DNA from 2 places in the Noviherbaspirillum album genome. Region 1 is predicted to be linked to the other one. Evidence: predicted binding sites of a transcription regulator. Region 1 holds the regulator's gene; the other holds the start of a gene.

What was found. The regulator LexA, encoded in region 1, represses DNA repair genes until DNA is damaged. The targets are predictions, from matches to a motif close to ACTGTATNNNNATACAGT.
Region 2: the regulator LexA is predicted to act here: its motif matches at 5,723-5,740, upstream of RY831_RS23015 (VRR-NUC domain-containing protein).

What each region holds. Positions count from the first base shown of each region.
Region 1 is NZ_JAWIIV010000029.1:60,386-67,846, forward strand. It holds gene RY831_RS24920 (inositol monophosphatase family protein) at 95-889, opposite strand; gene RY831_RS24925 (RNA methyltransferase) at 1,010-1,768, shown strand; gene lexA (transcriptional repressor LexA) at 1,825-2,487, opposite strand; gene rpsF (30S ribosomal protein S6) at 2,744-3,112, shown strand; gene priB (primosomal replication protein N) at 3,131-3,433, shown strand; gene rpsR (30S ribosomal protein S18) at 3,454-3,738, shown strand; gene rplI (50S ribosomal protein L9) at 3,765-4,220, shown strand; gene RY831_RS24955 (replicative DNA helicase) at 4,599-5,984, shown strand; gene RY831_RS24960 (DUF47 domain-containing protein) at 6,107-6,733, shown strand; gene RY831_RS24965 (inorganic phosphate transporter) at 6,824-7,461, shown strand, end outside.
Region 2 is NZ_JAWIIV010000025.1:1,574-9,034, forward strand. It holds gene RY831_RS22995 (hemerythrin domain-containing protein) at 1-175, shown strand, start outside; gene RY831_RS23000 (5' nucleotidase, NT5C type) at 313-807, opposite strand; gene RY831_RS23005 (CreA family protein) at 987-1,454, shown strand; gene RY831_RS23010 (helicase C-terminal domain-containing protein) at 1,623-3,932, opposite strand; gene RY831_RS23015 (VRR-NUC domain-containing protein) at 3,956-5,602, opposite strand; gene RY831_RS23020 (NAD(+) synthase) at 6,067-7,461, shown strand, end outside.

The DNA of each region.
Region 1 (7,461 bases):
CGGCAGGGGGTAAGGCCTGCGGAATACTGCGCACCCGACTCGGGCAGGTGTCATGTGAAGACACGCCCGACCCGTCCACATTGAAGAGAAAAACTTATTTGGCGAATGGCGACAGCAGGTTGACCATCTGCGCAAACACCTTGGGGCTGCCGGCGATGACATTGCCCTTGTAAAGGTAATCGGAATCGCCGGAAAAATTGCCGACGATGCCGCCGGCTTCGGTGACCAGCAGCGAGCCGGCCGCCATGTCCCAGGTCTGCAGTCCTTTCTCGAAGAAGCCGTCAAGCCGTCCGGCGGCGACATAGGCCAGGTCGAGTGCGGCCGCGCCCGGGCGGCGAAGCCCTGCGCATTTTTCGGTCATGACCTTGAACATCTTCAGGTATTCGTCCAGGCCCGCCATGTCGCGGAACGGGAAGCCAGTACCGATCAGGGCATCGGCCATCTTGTCGCGACGTGCAACACGGATGCGCTTTTCATTCAGATAGGCCCCGGCGCCCTTGGTGGCCGTAAAGAGATCGTTGCGAGTCGGATCGAAGATGACCGCCTGGGTAATCTGGCCGCGCTGCTGCAAGGCGATCGAAACGCAGTATTGCGGAAAGCCGTGGATGAAATTGGTGGTGCCGTCGAGGGGATCGATGATCCAGACATTTTCATTCTCGTCATGGAGATTGCTCGATGCGCCGGACTCTTCGGCAAGGATTGCGTGGTCGGGATATGCTGTTTTCAGAACGTCGATGATCGCCTGCTCGGCGGCCTGGTCCACTTCGGTCACAAAGTCGTTGTGCCTTTTCTCTGTAACCTGGATACGATCGAGATCGAAAGTTGCGCGATTGATAATCGAGGCGGCGCGACGGGCGGCCTTGACCGCCGTATTCAGCATGGGATGCATAGAGGTTCCGTTAAAATTGCGGCTCCCACGCCAACCGCGTTCGGAACCGCATCAAATAATATTAATGAGCAATGCGGCATCGGAGACCTGATTTCGTGCCGCGCAATCCCGCTATTCTAAATGAACCAGCCACAAACCAATACTTCTGTTTTTCCCCGGCTACGCTTCGTGCTTGTCGAAACAAGTCATCCCGGCAATATCGGCGCGGTCGCGCGTGCAATGAAAACAATGGGATTTTCGGAGCTGGTTCTGGTGAACCCGCGGTTCACCGACGCGACCACACAGGAAGAAGCGCTCGCATTCGCCAGTGGAGCACAGGATGTGCTGGAAAAGGCGCGCGTGGTCGGTTCATTCGAGGAAGCCATCGATGGCTGCAACTTCGCGGCTGCATTGACCGCTCGCCTGCGGGAGTTTTCTCCGCCGGTGGCAACGCCAAGGTCGCTTGCCGCGACCCTGGCTGGCGATCCTTTGCTGAATGCTGCACTGGTGTTCGGAAGCGAGCGCTACGGCTTGCCAAACGAGATCATCGAGCGCTGCAACGCATTGATCAATATTCCGGCCAACCCGGCATATTCCTCATTGAACCTTGCGCAAGCCGTACAGATTCTCGCCTATGAGGCGAGGGTTGCTGAAACCGGCAATGAAATTGGTGCCTCGCCCATCGGATTTCAAGGGGAGGCGGCCGGCGTGACGCAGATAGATGGCATGTATGACCATCTAGAAAAAGCCTTGGTCGCCATAGAATTCCTGGATCCGGAGAATCCTAAGAAGCTGATGCCCAGGCTGCGTCGCTTATTTTCGCGGACGCAACTGGAAACGGAAGAGGTCAATATCCTCAGAGGCATTGCTCGCCAGATTCTTGCGAAAACGAAGCATTGAACAGTCTTTGCATATTCAATACTTCGCGCCGATTCAGCGTGGCCTGATGCGGTAAATCAGTGCCAGGAGCGCAGCAAGCCGACCGCCAGGCCTTCAAGGGCAAAGCTTTCATCACCGGAATCAACCCGTATCGGTTCGAAATCGGGATTTTCGGGTAACAGTTCGATCAGCGAACCTGTTTTTTTGTAACGCTTGACAGTCACTTCATCGCCGAGGCGGGCGACGACGATCTGGCCGTTCTTCGCTGTGTCGGATTTCTTGACTGCAAGCAGGTCGCCGTCAAGAATGCCTATGTCCCGCATCGACAAGCCCCTGACCTTGAGGAGATAGTCGGGCTTCGCGGAGAACAATGAAGGGTCGACGCGATAATTGGCTTCGACATGTTCGTTCGCAAGAATCGGCGAACCGGCCGCGACGCGTCCGATCAGCGGCAAGTTCAACTGCATCAGCGATGGATGCGGCAAGGACAGCTGGTGGCCGCCGAAGCGGACGGTGCCGTTGCCGTTCATGTCGAGCAGCCGGATGCCGCGGGAGGTGCCTGGCGAAATTTCAATCGCGCCTTTGCGAGCGAGTGCCTGCAAATGTTCTTCCGCGGCATTGGCCGACTTGAAGCCGAGTTCGCTTGCGATTTCAGCGCGGGTGGGAGGGAAGCCGGTATTGTCGATGGCTTCGCGGATGAGGTTCAGGATTTGCTCCTGGCGTGCAGTGAGTTTGAGCATGGTTCCGGCCCAGGAAATGAACGCGTCTCGCGAGAGAAGAGCCCTGTTGATATAGACAGCCTGTATTTTTATACAGCTTTTGTCCAATTGCAAGCGGCTTTTGACCGTAGCACGGGATAAGGCAAACCGGGCGGAATAAGTCCCTGAAAGTATTGAGCTTTTATTGAGGGCGGGTTATCATAGCGGGCTTTCCTCTTCCCACACCCGTCTTGACGCCGGGGTGGGCGATTGTTTAATCCGTCCATAAGGAGATTACATGCGTCATTATGAAATCGTTTTTATCGTCCATCCGGATCAGAGCGAGCAAGTGCCTGCGATGATCGAGCGCTACAAAGGTATCGTGAGCGCCCGCAACGGCAAGGTGCATCGCGTTGAGGACTGGGGCCGCCGTCAAATGGCTTACATGATCGAGAAACTGGCCAAGGCGCATTACGTCTGCATGAATATCGAGTGCGACGGCGAGACGCTGGCTGAAATTGAAACCAGCTTCAAGTTCAATGATGCCGTCCTGCGTCACCTGACCGTCAAGATGAAGAAGGCCGAGACTTCCCCGTCCCCGATGATGAAGGCTGTGCAGAAGGAAGATGCTGCCAAGAGCCAGCGTTCCGAGGCAACTGCGGCGTAATTGCGTCAGCAGGGGAGTGTGAACCAGTTTCGTCTGATTGCCTCGATTGCCGAACGCGAAGTAATGCGTTACACCCCGGCAGGCATACCGATCGTTTCAGCCAAGCTGATGCATGTGTCGGAGCAGATTGAGGCAGGTATCCCTCGCCAGATTGAATTCGAGATGATCGCCGTCGCGGCCGGAGAAATTTCCGGCCGGTTCAATCAGGCTGAATTGGGCGTCATGTACACGTTCACCGGATTCCTCGCGCGCAAGAACCGCAACAGCAAAAGTCTCGTCTTCCATGTGACGGAATTCGAGACTTATTCACCAGATCACTAGATACAGTACAGGAGCCAACCATGGCATTCGGTAAAAAATTCGACAAGAGCAAACTCAAGCAAAAGCGCCAACAGCAGAACCCGCTGTTCAAGCGCAAGAAATTCTGCCGCTTCACCGCCGCCGGCGTTGAACAGGTAGATTACAAGGACGTCGACACCCTGAAGGACTTCGTCCAGGAAAACGGCAAGATCATGCCGGCACGTCTGACCGGCACCAAGGCGCACTATCAGCGTCAGGTCGACACCGCAATCAAGCGCGCACGTTATCTGGCACTGCTGCCGTACACCGACCTGCACAACGCTTAATTGACGACTGAGAATAGGAGAAAGAAATGCAAGTTATTCTGTTGGAAAAAGTCGTTAATCTCGGCGACCTCGGTGAAGTAGTGAAGGTCAAGGATGGTTATGCACGTAACTTCCTGATCCCCCAGCGCAAGGCCCGTCGCGCCACATCGACAGCAGTTGCCGAATTCGAAGCCAAGCGTGCTGACCTCGAGAAGGCTGCGGCTGAAAAGCTGGCAGCTGCGCAGGCACAGGGCGAGAAGCTCAATGGCTCCACTGTTCAGATCTCCCAGAAAGCCGGCGTTGACGGCCGCCTGTTCGGTTCGGTGACTAACGCCGATATCGCAGCCGCGGTAACCAAGCAGGGCTTCCCGGTCGAGAAGGCTCAGATCCGCATGCCGCAAGGTCCGCTGAAGGTCGTTGGCGAGCATCCGATTTCGGTTGCACTGCACACCGATGTCGTTGCCGAGATCACTGTTTCTATCGTGGGCGAGCAGCAAGTCTGAGTTCAGTAGTACCAGTGCAAAAAGCCAGCGCAAGCTGGCTTTTTTTATTGTGCTTGAAAAACGTGCCCTATCGGGCGGAGCCGTTAGCAATTGGCACTACCACGCTTGACGCGTCGATGCCGCCTGCTGACGGCGCCTGAAAGAGGGTATAACGGTATATGGAACCGGATGTCGTCCACGCCGCCGATACCGTTATTGCCCTTGCCGAAAGATTTTGAATTAAACGAACATAATATTTCCGGGGCTCGTCCCAGGCTTCTTGTCGTGCGGCTTTCATTCGGTTAGCCAATTCACCACATGCAACAAATTTGTGTCACGGAACTGAAATTCCGGTGCCACGCGTATTTCCGTATTGGACGAGAAGGTATAATGCGCGCCATGAATACCCGCACTGATCCCCAGCTGGATGCGCTTCGCATCCCCCCTCATTCCATCGAAGCAGAACAGTCCGTGCTCGGCGGCCTCCTGCTCGACAATGCTGCCTGGGACCGTATTGCGGACTTCGTCAGTGAAGACGATTTCTATCGCTACGACCACCGCGTCATCTTTCAGCACATCGTCAAGCTGATCAATGCAACCCGTCCGGCGGATGTGATCACCGTCTATGAGGCGCTGACCAACAGCGGCAAGGCCGAAGAGGTCGGTGGTCTTACCTACCTGAACGCATTGGCGCAGAACACGCCTTCGGCGGCAAACATCCGCCGCTATGCGGAAATCGTTCGCGATCGCGGCGTGCTGCGCAAACTGATCACGGTATCGGATGAAATATCCGGCCAGGCCTTTAATCCGCAGGGCAAGGAAGTCAAGCAGCTGCTCGACGAAGCCGAATCGAAAATCTTCGCCATCGCGGAGGAGGGCGCGCGCGGAGCCCAGGGCTTTCTTGAAATCCAGCCGCTGCTTACCCAGGTCGTCGAGCGCATCGACGAGCTGTACAACCGCGACAATCAAAACGACATCACCGGCGTGCCCACCGGTTTCGTCGATCTCGACCGGATGACCTCGGGCCTGCAGCCTGGCGACCTGATCATCGTCGCCGGGCGTCCGTCGATGGGTAAGACTGCCTTCTCCATCAACATCGGTGAGAACGTTGCGATTGACAGCGGCTTGCCGGTGGCCGTATTTTCCATGGAAATGGGCGGTGCCCAGCTGGCGATGCGTATGCTCGGTTCGGTGGGGCGCCTCGACCAGCACCGGCTGCGCACGGGCCGTCTGAACGACGAGGACTGGCCGCGCCTGACGCATGCCATCCAGAAGATGAACGAGGTGCAGATCTACATCGACGAGACGCCTGCGCTGAGCTCGATCGAGCTGCGCGCGCGCTCGCGCCGGCTTGCGCGCCAGTGTGGCAGGCTCGGCCTGATCATCATCGACTATATCCAGCTCATGTCGGCCAGTTCGCCGGGTGAAAACCGCGCGACCGAGATTTCCGAGATTTCACGAAACCTCAAGGGATTGGCGAAGGAACTCAATTGCCCCGTCATTGCGCTGTCCCAGTTGAACCGCTCGCTCGAACAGCGCCCGAACAAGCGACCCGTAATGTCCGACTTGCGCGAATCGGGCGCCATCGAACAGGATGCGGACGTCATCCTGTTCATCTACCGGGATCAGGTATATAACCCCGATTCTCCGGACAAGGGTACGGCGGAAATCATCGTCGGCAAGCAGCGTAACGGTCCGATCGGCACCGTGCGACTGACTTTCCTCGGGGAGTACACCAAGTTCGACAATTACACCGGTGGCAACGCGGTATTCGACAACGAGTAGACAATTCGCGGCGCTCCTCGCCATGTGAAATAAGCATTAGACGATCGGTACCAGGCAAGAGGAAAACGGCACCGGAGGAGCGCCGACACCAATTTAACGATACGACATTTGAGAGTGCAATCATGTTCGGACGACTGATGCCCAACGAGGGCAAATTCTTTGATCTTTTCATCCAGCACGGCGAATTGTGCGTCAAAGGAGCGAAGGAAATGGTTGCGCTGATGACCAACTTCGACGACCTGGAAAACCGCGTGCATGCCATCGAAAGCGTGGAAAAGCAGGCCGACAAGGTGACGCACCAGACATTGGATCTGCTGCACAAGACCTTCATCACACCGCTCGACCGCGACGATATCCACAAGCTGATTACCCGCATGGATGACATTCTCGACCTGCTCGAGGATGCCGGCCAGACCATTTCGCTGTATGACATCAAGGCAATCACGCCCGAAGCCAAGCGGCTTGCCGAGCTTTGCCTGGCCTGCACGGAGAAGGTCAAGGCGGCGGTAGGCTTGCTGCACAACATGGATAACTCGACACAGATACTCGGCATCTGCGAGGAAATCGACCGTCTGGAATCGGACGCCGATCACGTAATGCGGGCGGCCATGTCCAAGCTGTTCCGCGACGAGCCCGATGTGCGCAACCTCATCAAGCTCAAGGCAATTTACGAGATTCTGGAAACGGTGACCGACCGCTGCGAAGACGTGGCCAATATTATCGAAGGCATCATCGTCGAAAACGCCTGAGCGAACGGATTTCGCCTGCCGCGGCGCCTCGCTGCACGCCTGCATGAAACGAGGCGCGCAGCGTCTGTCACAGAATAAAATAAGAATCTCATGAATACCCTTCAAATCAGTATCTATACGCTTGCCTTCCTGATCGCGCTGGCGTTGCTGTTCGATTTCATGAATGGCTTCCATGACGCCGCCAATGCGATTGCCACCGTGGTGTCGACCGGCGTCCTGAAACCCCAGCATGCGGTCGCGATGGCCGCCTTCTTCAATGTCATCGCTATCTTCTTCTTCCAGCTCAAGGTGGCCACCACCGTCGGCAAGGGCACGATCGAGCCCGCGGTGGTCGATCACTATGTGGTCTTCGGCGCGCTGGTGGGCGCCATCTTCTGGAATGTGCTGACCTGGTATTACGGAATTCCCTCGTCGTCATCCCACGCGCTGATAGGCGGCCTGGTCGGCGCCGCGGTTGCCAAGGCCGGCACGAGCTCACTCATTTCATCGGGGCTCATCAAGACCATTTCCTTCATCGTGCTGTCACCGCTGCTCGGGTTCGTGTTCGGCACCATCATGATGGTGCTGGTGTCGTGGCTGTTCGTGCGATCGACGCCGCAGCGCGTGGACAAATGGTTCCGCCGCATGCAGCTGGTGTCCGCTTCCATGTACAGCCTCGGTCATGGCGGCAACGATGCGCAGAAAACCATGGGCATCATCTGGATGCTGCTCATCGCTGCCGGTTACTC
Region 2 (7,461 bases), on a different contig from region 1:
GATGGTGCAGCTTCGCGATTCGATAATGCACCATGTGCAGAGCGAAGAACAGAGCCTGTTTCCCAAAGTACAGCAGGCGGGCATGGATATGACCCAGCTGGGCGTGCAGATGCAGGCGTATGAGGCGAGCATGGTCACTTCCGAGGCGCGCGCAACGGATAAACGCGTAAGCTGACGCAGCGCTCGGCGCAATCTCCATCAGCGTTAATCAAGCCTTCCTCCCTCAATCCGGGAGGAAGGCTTTTTCATGGCTTACAAACGCACAGGCTTTGCGCGGGTAGTGTCCTGCGCTGAACGCCGGCCGTCCTTCTCCTATGCTTCTTTCTTGTATAACGCGATCAATTCATGCAAGGCCTTGATGGTCGATGCATGATCTCCTTTATGGAGTATGCCGTGACCGCCCCTGGCGACCCATTGTTCGATGTTTTCGGGAGTGTCATCGATCAGCACCTTATGAGGACCGCTGAAATCCTGCTTGAGCTTTTTCGGCACGACGTGCACGATGAATTCAGGCCCGAAGATTCGTGCCACCCATTCTCGCTTCTGCTGCTGAAAGGTCTTGTTGCTAGGCGCGCCGGTGAGGAAGACGGGCTCAAGATCGCGGGTTGCTTCCCATAATGCCATGCAGCCTTCGATAAGCTCCAGTTCGGCGAAGAAACGCTTGTCGGAATTGATCATCTTCCACAGCAAGGGACGTTCTAGCTGGCTTGGATGCTTGCCGGTAAGATGCTTGACGCGTGCGTCGAAGTCGGCAAACACGCCGTCGAGGTCAAGGTATACCTGAAGTTTGGGTTTGTGGTGCATCATGATTTGAACAGAAAGCGGTGGAATGCAAAACAGCCGGCCGTGCCATCATGGCGCACTCCAGTATCGCTGCAACATTTCTGGATCTTGCCATCTTGCCGATAGACAGGCGAACCGCGTCAAGCGTTCGTCAATGAATCTCGCGTAGCATGTGTAGCAATACTATCCTTGTAGGAATCAGCATGCGCTCCATCCTTTTCCCATTGTTTTTTGCCTGCACTGCGATACCGGCCGCTGCCGAGCAGATCGGCGAAGTGGACACGGTATTCAAGTTCATCGGACCCAACCACAAGATCGTGGTCGAAGTCTTCGATGATCCCAAGGTGGCGGGCGTGAGCTGCTACATGTCGCGTGCACGTACCGGCGGCATCAAGGGCGCAATCGGCGTTGCGGAAGACAAGTCGGAGGCGTCGGTCGCCTGTCGGCAAGTCGGCGAAATACGTTTCAATGGCAAGCTGCCGCGCCAGGAGGAAGTCTTCTCCGAGAGGGCATCGATACTTTTCAAGCGCGTTCGCGTAGTGCGCATGGCAGATCCAAAGCGCAACACGCTGATTTACCTCGTCTATTCCGACAGGGTGATCGAAGGCAGTCCGCAAAACAGCGTCACTGCGGTCCCGGTCCCGGCGAATATTCCGGTGCCGGTCGAGTAAGCGCAGTCTTCGAATCTAGAGCGGATAGCGAATGGGTGTACGGCCGCTTCGGCCTGCCTTGGGCGCATGGCGGCGTTGTTCGTCGCTTGTGTAGTCCGCCACAAGGCGCTCCTCTCCTTGCCCTGCCCCAGGACAAACCGATTCTTCCTTACACCTCACGAAAACCCTCTAGCGGGACGCCGGCGCCTCAGCATGAATGGCTTGTCCGGCGGCGGTCCCCGGTTTCTCATGCTCCTTTTCCACCTTCCACCAGGAAGGCAGCAGCTCGCGCACTTCGCCGCGCGCGAAACGGTCATCGATGAGGAATACGACACCGCGGTCGGTTTGAGTGCGAATCACGCGGCCGGCCGCTTGTACGACCTTCTGCAGGCCAGGATAAAGGTAGGCGTAGTCGTAGCCCGCTCCAAACACGGCATCCATGCGTTGACGAATCTGTTCATTGACCGGATTGTATTGCGGCAGTCCCAGCGTCGCGATGAAGGCGCCGACCAGTCGATCTCCTGGCAAGTCCACGCCTTCAGCAAAGGCCCCGCCGAGCACAGCGAAGCCGATGCCCCTTCCTCCGGGCGCAAAGCGGTCCAGAAAAGCTTCCTTTTCGCTTTCCTGCATCTGCCGCTCCTGCGTCCATGACGGTATCTCTGGATGGAGCATGTGTACCTGGTCCGCTACCTTCCGCATGTAATCGAAGCTGCTGAAGAACGCCAGGTAATTGCCCGGATGCCCGGCATATCGCTCCGCCAGCAAGGAGGCGATCGGAGCTACCGACCGCTCGCGGTGCTGGTAGCGTGTCGATATGCGGCTGACGATCTGCACCGACAGCTGCTCCGCCGTGAAAGGCGATTCGACATCGACGCATACCGTCGTTGCGGGCATGCCGAGCATGTCGCTGTAGAAGTACCATGGGCTCAGCGTGGCGGAGAACAGCGTGGTGGTGCGGCTTGCGGCAAAGCGCGCATCGAGGAACGGCGCGGGAATGATATTGCGCAGACAGAGCACGGCATTGCCAGTGGAACCTGAGGCGGCGCCGTTGTTAGGAGAGGTTTTCGAGATATCAAACAGCGAGTGCTTGCCGAATGCTTCGAGCAGGCGGGAAAAATGCAGCGCATCGAAATAGAAGCGCTGCAGCGCCTGGTCGACGGTTGCCGGATGCTCGATGAAATATTCGGTAATCTCGGTAATCGCCTGCTGCAGCGCGGTAGAGAATTTTTCCGGCACATCGGCATGGACCTCGTACGGCAGAGTCTGCTCCTTGTGCATTGCATTCCATTGCCGGTTGAGCCGGTCCAGCGGTTTCTGCAATATGCCGGGCGCGGTCCTGCGCAATTGCCGCAGCGCCGCCTGGTCGAGTTCGGCGCTGTACATCTTGCGGGCCCGTTCGACCAGGTTATGCGCTTCATCCACCAGCACGCCGACCTGCCACTGGTTGGCCAGCGTCATGCCATGCAGCATCGCCGATGCGTCGAAATAATAGTTGTAGTCACCCACCACGACGTCGGACCAGCGTGCGAGATCCTGCGCCAGGTAGTACGGGCAGACCTGGTGCTCGGCAGCAACGTCGCGCACGCGATGCTTGTCGAGAAACTTCACCTCGACCGCGGCTTGGCGCGCCGCTGGCAAACGATCGTAAAAGCCCTGCGCAAGCGGACAGGACTCGCCATGGCAGGCCTTGTCCGGATGCTCGCATGCCTTGTCGCGCGCGGTGAGTTCCAGAATGCGCAGCGGCAGCGTTGGAGCCGAATTGCCGATGCGTTCGAGAGCCTCGAGCGCCAGGCCGCGGCCCGAGGTTTTCGCTGCCAGGTAGAAGATCTTGTCGAGCTTTTGCGAAGGGCAGGCTTTCAGCATGGGGAACAGGGTACCTACCGTCTTGCCGATGCCGGTGGGTGCCTGGACCATCAAGCAGCGTCCATTCGACGCAGCCCGATATACCGCTTCCGCAAGCTGCCGCTGCCCGGGCCGGAAGCTGGAATGCGGAAATGCCAGGCCGGTCAGGGCCGCGTCCCGCTGCGACCGATGTTCCAGTTCCCGTTGTGCCCATTCCAGGAAGCATTCGCACTGCTGTTCGAAGAAACGGCGCAGGTCCGCCTCCGTGTGCCGCTCGGCGAGCATGGTTTCCTTCTGGCTGCCGATATCGAAGTACACGAGCGCCAGCTCCACTTCCTGCAGGCTGCGTGCCTGGCATAGCAGCCAGCCATAAATCTTCAGCTGCGCCCAGTGCAGCGCGCGATGATTGGCCGGCAAGCGATCGAGATCGCCTCGGTGCGTCTTGACCTCTTCCAATCGGTTGTGGGCCGGGTCGTAGCCGTCGGCGCGTCCTCGCACCAGGAGGTGCTTGTACTCGCCGCTGAGCGTGATTTCGCATTCGTAGCCGGCCGGCCTTCGGCCCGCCACCACCGCATGTCCAGCGATGCCTTCCTGTGCGGTCGGCGCGGGCGTGAAGCGCAGGTCGAGGTCGCCGCGCTTGGCGGTGAACTCGGTCATGGCGCGCACCGCCACGGCGTACTTCAACAGCTTGCCTCCTGCCATCGCACATAACAGACCGTGACCGGCATGTCATGCTGGGCGCAAAACTCAAGCCACCGCACCTGGTTGTCCTGCAGCCGGTCGCCCGGACCTTTCACTTCGATCATGCGATAGCGCTTGTCCTGAGGCCAGAACTGGATCAGGTCGGGAAAACCGTTGCGGTTGGAACGGACGTCGGCGAGGATGCGCCGGAACCACTTCTTCAGATGTGCGGGCGGAATGCAGTCGAGCGCCTGCTCCACCAGTGCCGGCGTGATGGCGCCCCAGGCGACGAACGGCGACTGGATATAGGCCTTGGCTTCCAGGTTGGCGAGGATGGTCTGCCGGTATGCGCCGCTGTCCAGCTGGGCCAGGCATTGCTCGAACTGGTCTTCGCGGCGGCGATGGAAGTCCGGCGCCGTCAGGTCGGCCGGGCCGCTGTGAAATGGATGAAAGAAGGCTCCGGGCACGGGATGGAAGATCGCTTGCCAGCATAGAAGACCGAACAGCGAATTGATCAGCGTATTCTCGACATAGTAGGCGGGTGCCGCCTCGGAACTCAGATGGGTTCGCACCACGTGTTCGACATGGATATCCAGTTCCGGCTGCGGAAGAACCAGGGCTATGCTGTCGACAGGGCTGGCTTTCGCACGAGCGGTTTTTGCGGTGAGCCCGAGCTTGCGCCGCAGCCGCGGAAGTATGCGCAGCAGCTGCTGATGTTCCGCATCGTCTTCCGGATGTTCCGCGGCTTCAAGCGCCAACGCGTGCGCGCCGTCGAATTGCTCCAGGCGTTCCATGACCCGGATCGCGCGGATTCGGGCGCCGCCATAGCTGCAGCGAATATAAATTTCCAGTGCCTCTGCCAGCATGCCGCTCTTCTCGCATTGCTGCGCGATCCGATACAGCAGTTTTGCCCGGCGTCCTTCCAGCCAAGCATTCTCGAATGGCTGCGCCGGCACTGCCTGCAGAATGTCGGCGAGCGGTTCTCCGTCGTGAAAACGCTGCCGGCAGCTGTGCAGATGGAGGTAATGATCGATATCGTCGCGCGCGCGAAAGGCCATCGACGCCGACGACAGCGGCACCTGTTCGTACCTGAAGATGCCGAGATCGGCGAGCACGAACTCGGTCCAGTCTTGCCTGAGGTTGCCGAAGAACATCAGGCGAAACCTGTCGCACATGTCTCCGATCAGCAAGCGGTACACACGCTCGTCAAGCGCTCTACACCACTCGCCGAGCGGCTTTTCATCGGCATGCTTCTCGCGCAGCAATTCCAGCTGCTCGGCCTTGCGCGCATTGGCCTTGATGTCCTTGAACACGCATGCGAGCTCAGGTTTGGTCAGCACTGCGAACACCACATCGATCGACAAAGGCGGATCGCCTTGCACCCAGCCCTGTTCGAGCAAGGGGGCGGCAGCGGTTCGAATGCAGCCTATTTCGTCATAGTGCAGTTTTGACAGGCGGAAAAGATCTCCCTTGCGCATGATCATCCGCACCAGCAGAGCCTGCGAAGCCTGCGGCAAGCCTTGAAAGGCTTGGATGAAAGCTCGCTCTCCGGCATTCATCAGCGCGCAGTACTGGCGGTCGATCCATTCCACGACGCGGTGGAAGTTGTCGAGATAGTACAGCGGGTTGTCGAGAGTCCTGTTCATCCTGAAACTGCCCATGCGGCATCGGCCAATGCATTCCCTGGAATACGCATGTCATGTTTCGGCATCGTTCTCCAGAAGAAGATCGATTGGTTGCCGAGGACAGCGTCCGAGTGAGATTTCACTGTATGCATATACATAGCAATTATGCGAGGGTGCAGACGCATCCGCAATACAAGAAAGGCAAGCTCCATGCAAACAGATTGCCCCCGGCGTCTGGTGCCGACTTCGATTCGTCCCGCGTCTCAGCCTGCCTCATTCCTCAATGTTAAAGTAGTGAAAGTTGCAATCGCCGCCTTGAAGGCTGAACTTGCCCCTGCCTCTACATGCCAGACAAGCAAGAGTCATCAAGTTTCGGGCGGGCCGCTATCCGTTACCGGCATCGATCGCCGATAGCGCGCATCGGGCAAAAGTTTTGTCATGGTTCTTTTTAATAATCCGTTGGTCACTTCGATCCGAAAAACAAGATGAGCAACCGCTTCCTCAATCTCTATTCTCACGGCTTTGCCCGTGTCGCGGTCGGCATCCCCGTCTGCAAGGTCGCCGATCCCGCCTACAACGCCGAGCGCACGCTCGAACTCGCACGCAAGGCCGCCGAGGCGGGCGCGGCGCTGGTCGTGTTTCCCGAACTTGGCCTGTCCGCCTATACCTGCGATGACCTGTTTCACCAGTCCGCGCTGCTTGAGGCTTGCAAGACCGCGCTGGCGTCCATCGTCGACGAATCCCGGAAGCTGCCGCTGGCGATGGTGGTCGGCATGCCGCTTCGGGTGGATCATCTGCTGTTCAATTGCGCAGTGGTGGTTGCCAATGGCCGCATCCTCGGGGTGGTGCCGAAAAGCTATCTGCCCAACTACGGGGAATTCTATGAGGCCCGGCAGTTCAATGCAGCCGACTCGGCGACCTCGGAGCGCATCGTGCTGCTGGGGCAGGACGTGCCGTTCAGTCCGACCACATTGTTTGCCGCCGACAATCTTCCACTGCTGCGCTTTCATGTCGAAATCTGCGAAGACCTATGGGTGCCGATTCCGCCGTCGTCTTTCGCCACGCTGGCCGGCGCCACGGTGCTGGTCAACCTGTCCGCTTCCAATATAGTCGTGGGCAAGTCCGGCTATCGCCATCAACTGGTTGCACAGCAGTCGGCGCGCTGCCTGTCCGCCTACCTGTACACGTCGGCGGGCAAGGGCGAGTCGTCGACCGATCTGGCTTGGGACGGGCAGGCGCTGATTTACGAAAACGGTTCGCTGCTGGCGGAGTCCGAGCGCTTTTCCGACGATTCGCACCTGATCTATGCCGACGTCGACCTGGAGCGCCTGTCGCGCGAACGGATGCGCGCCACCACTTTCGGCGACTCGGTGCGTCGCCACCGGGACGAGGTCAACCGGTTCGAAACGGTTTCCTACTCGGTCGATCTGCCGTTCGATCGCATACTGCCGCTCGAACGCGCTGTCGAACGTTTCCCTTACGTGCCCTCCGACCAGAAGCGGCGCGACGAGCGCTGCGCCGAGGTCTACAACATCCAGGTGCAGGCGCTGGTGCAGCGGCTGTCCGCCTCAGGCATCAAGAAGGTGGTGATCGGCGTATCGGGAGGGCTCGACTCGACGCATGCGCTACTGGTCTGCGCAAAGGCGATGGACCGGCTGGGCTTGCCGCGCACCAATATCCTCGGCATCACCATGCCGGGCTTTGCCACTAGCGACCGTACGCTGAAGCAGGCGCGCGAGCTGATGGAAGTCGTCGGCTGTTCGGCAAGTGAAGTCGACATCCGCCCCAGCTGCCTGCAAATGCTCAAGGATATTGGGCATCCGTATGCGGAAGGCCAGGAAGACTACGACGTGACTTTCGAAAACGTGCAGGCCGGCGAA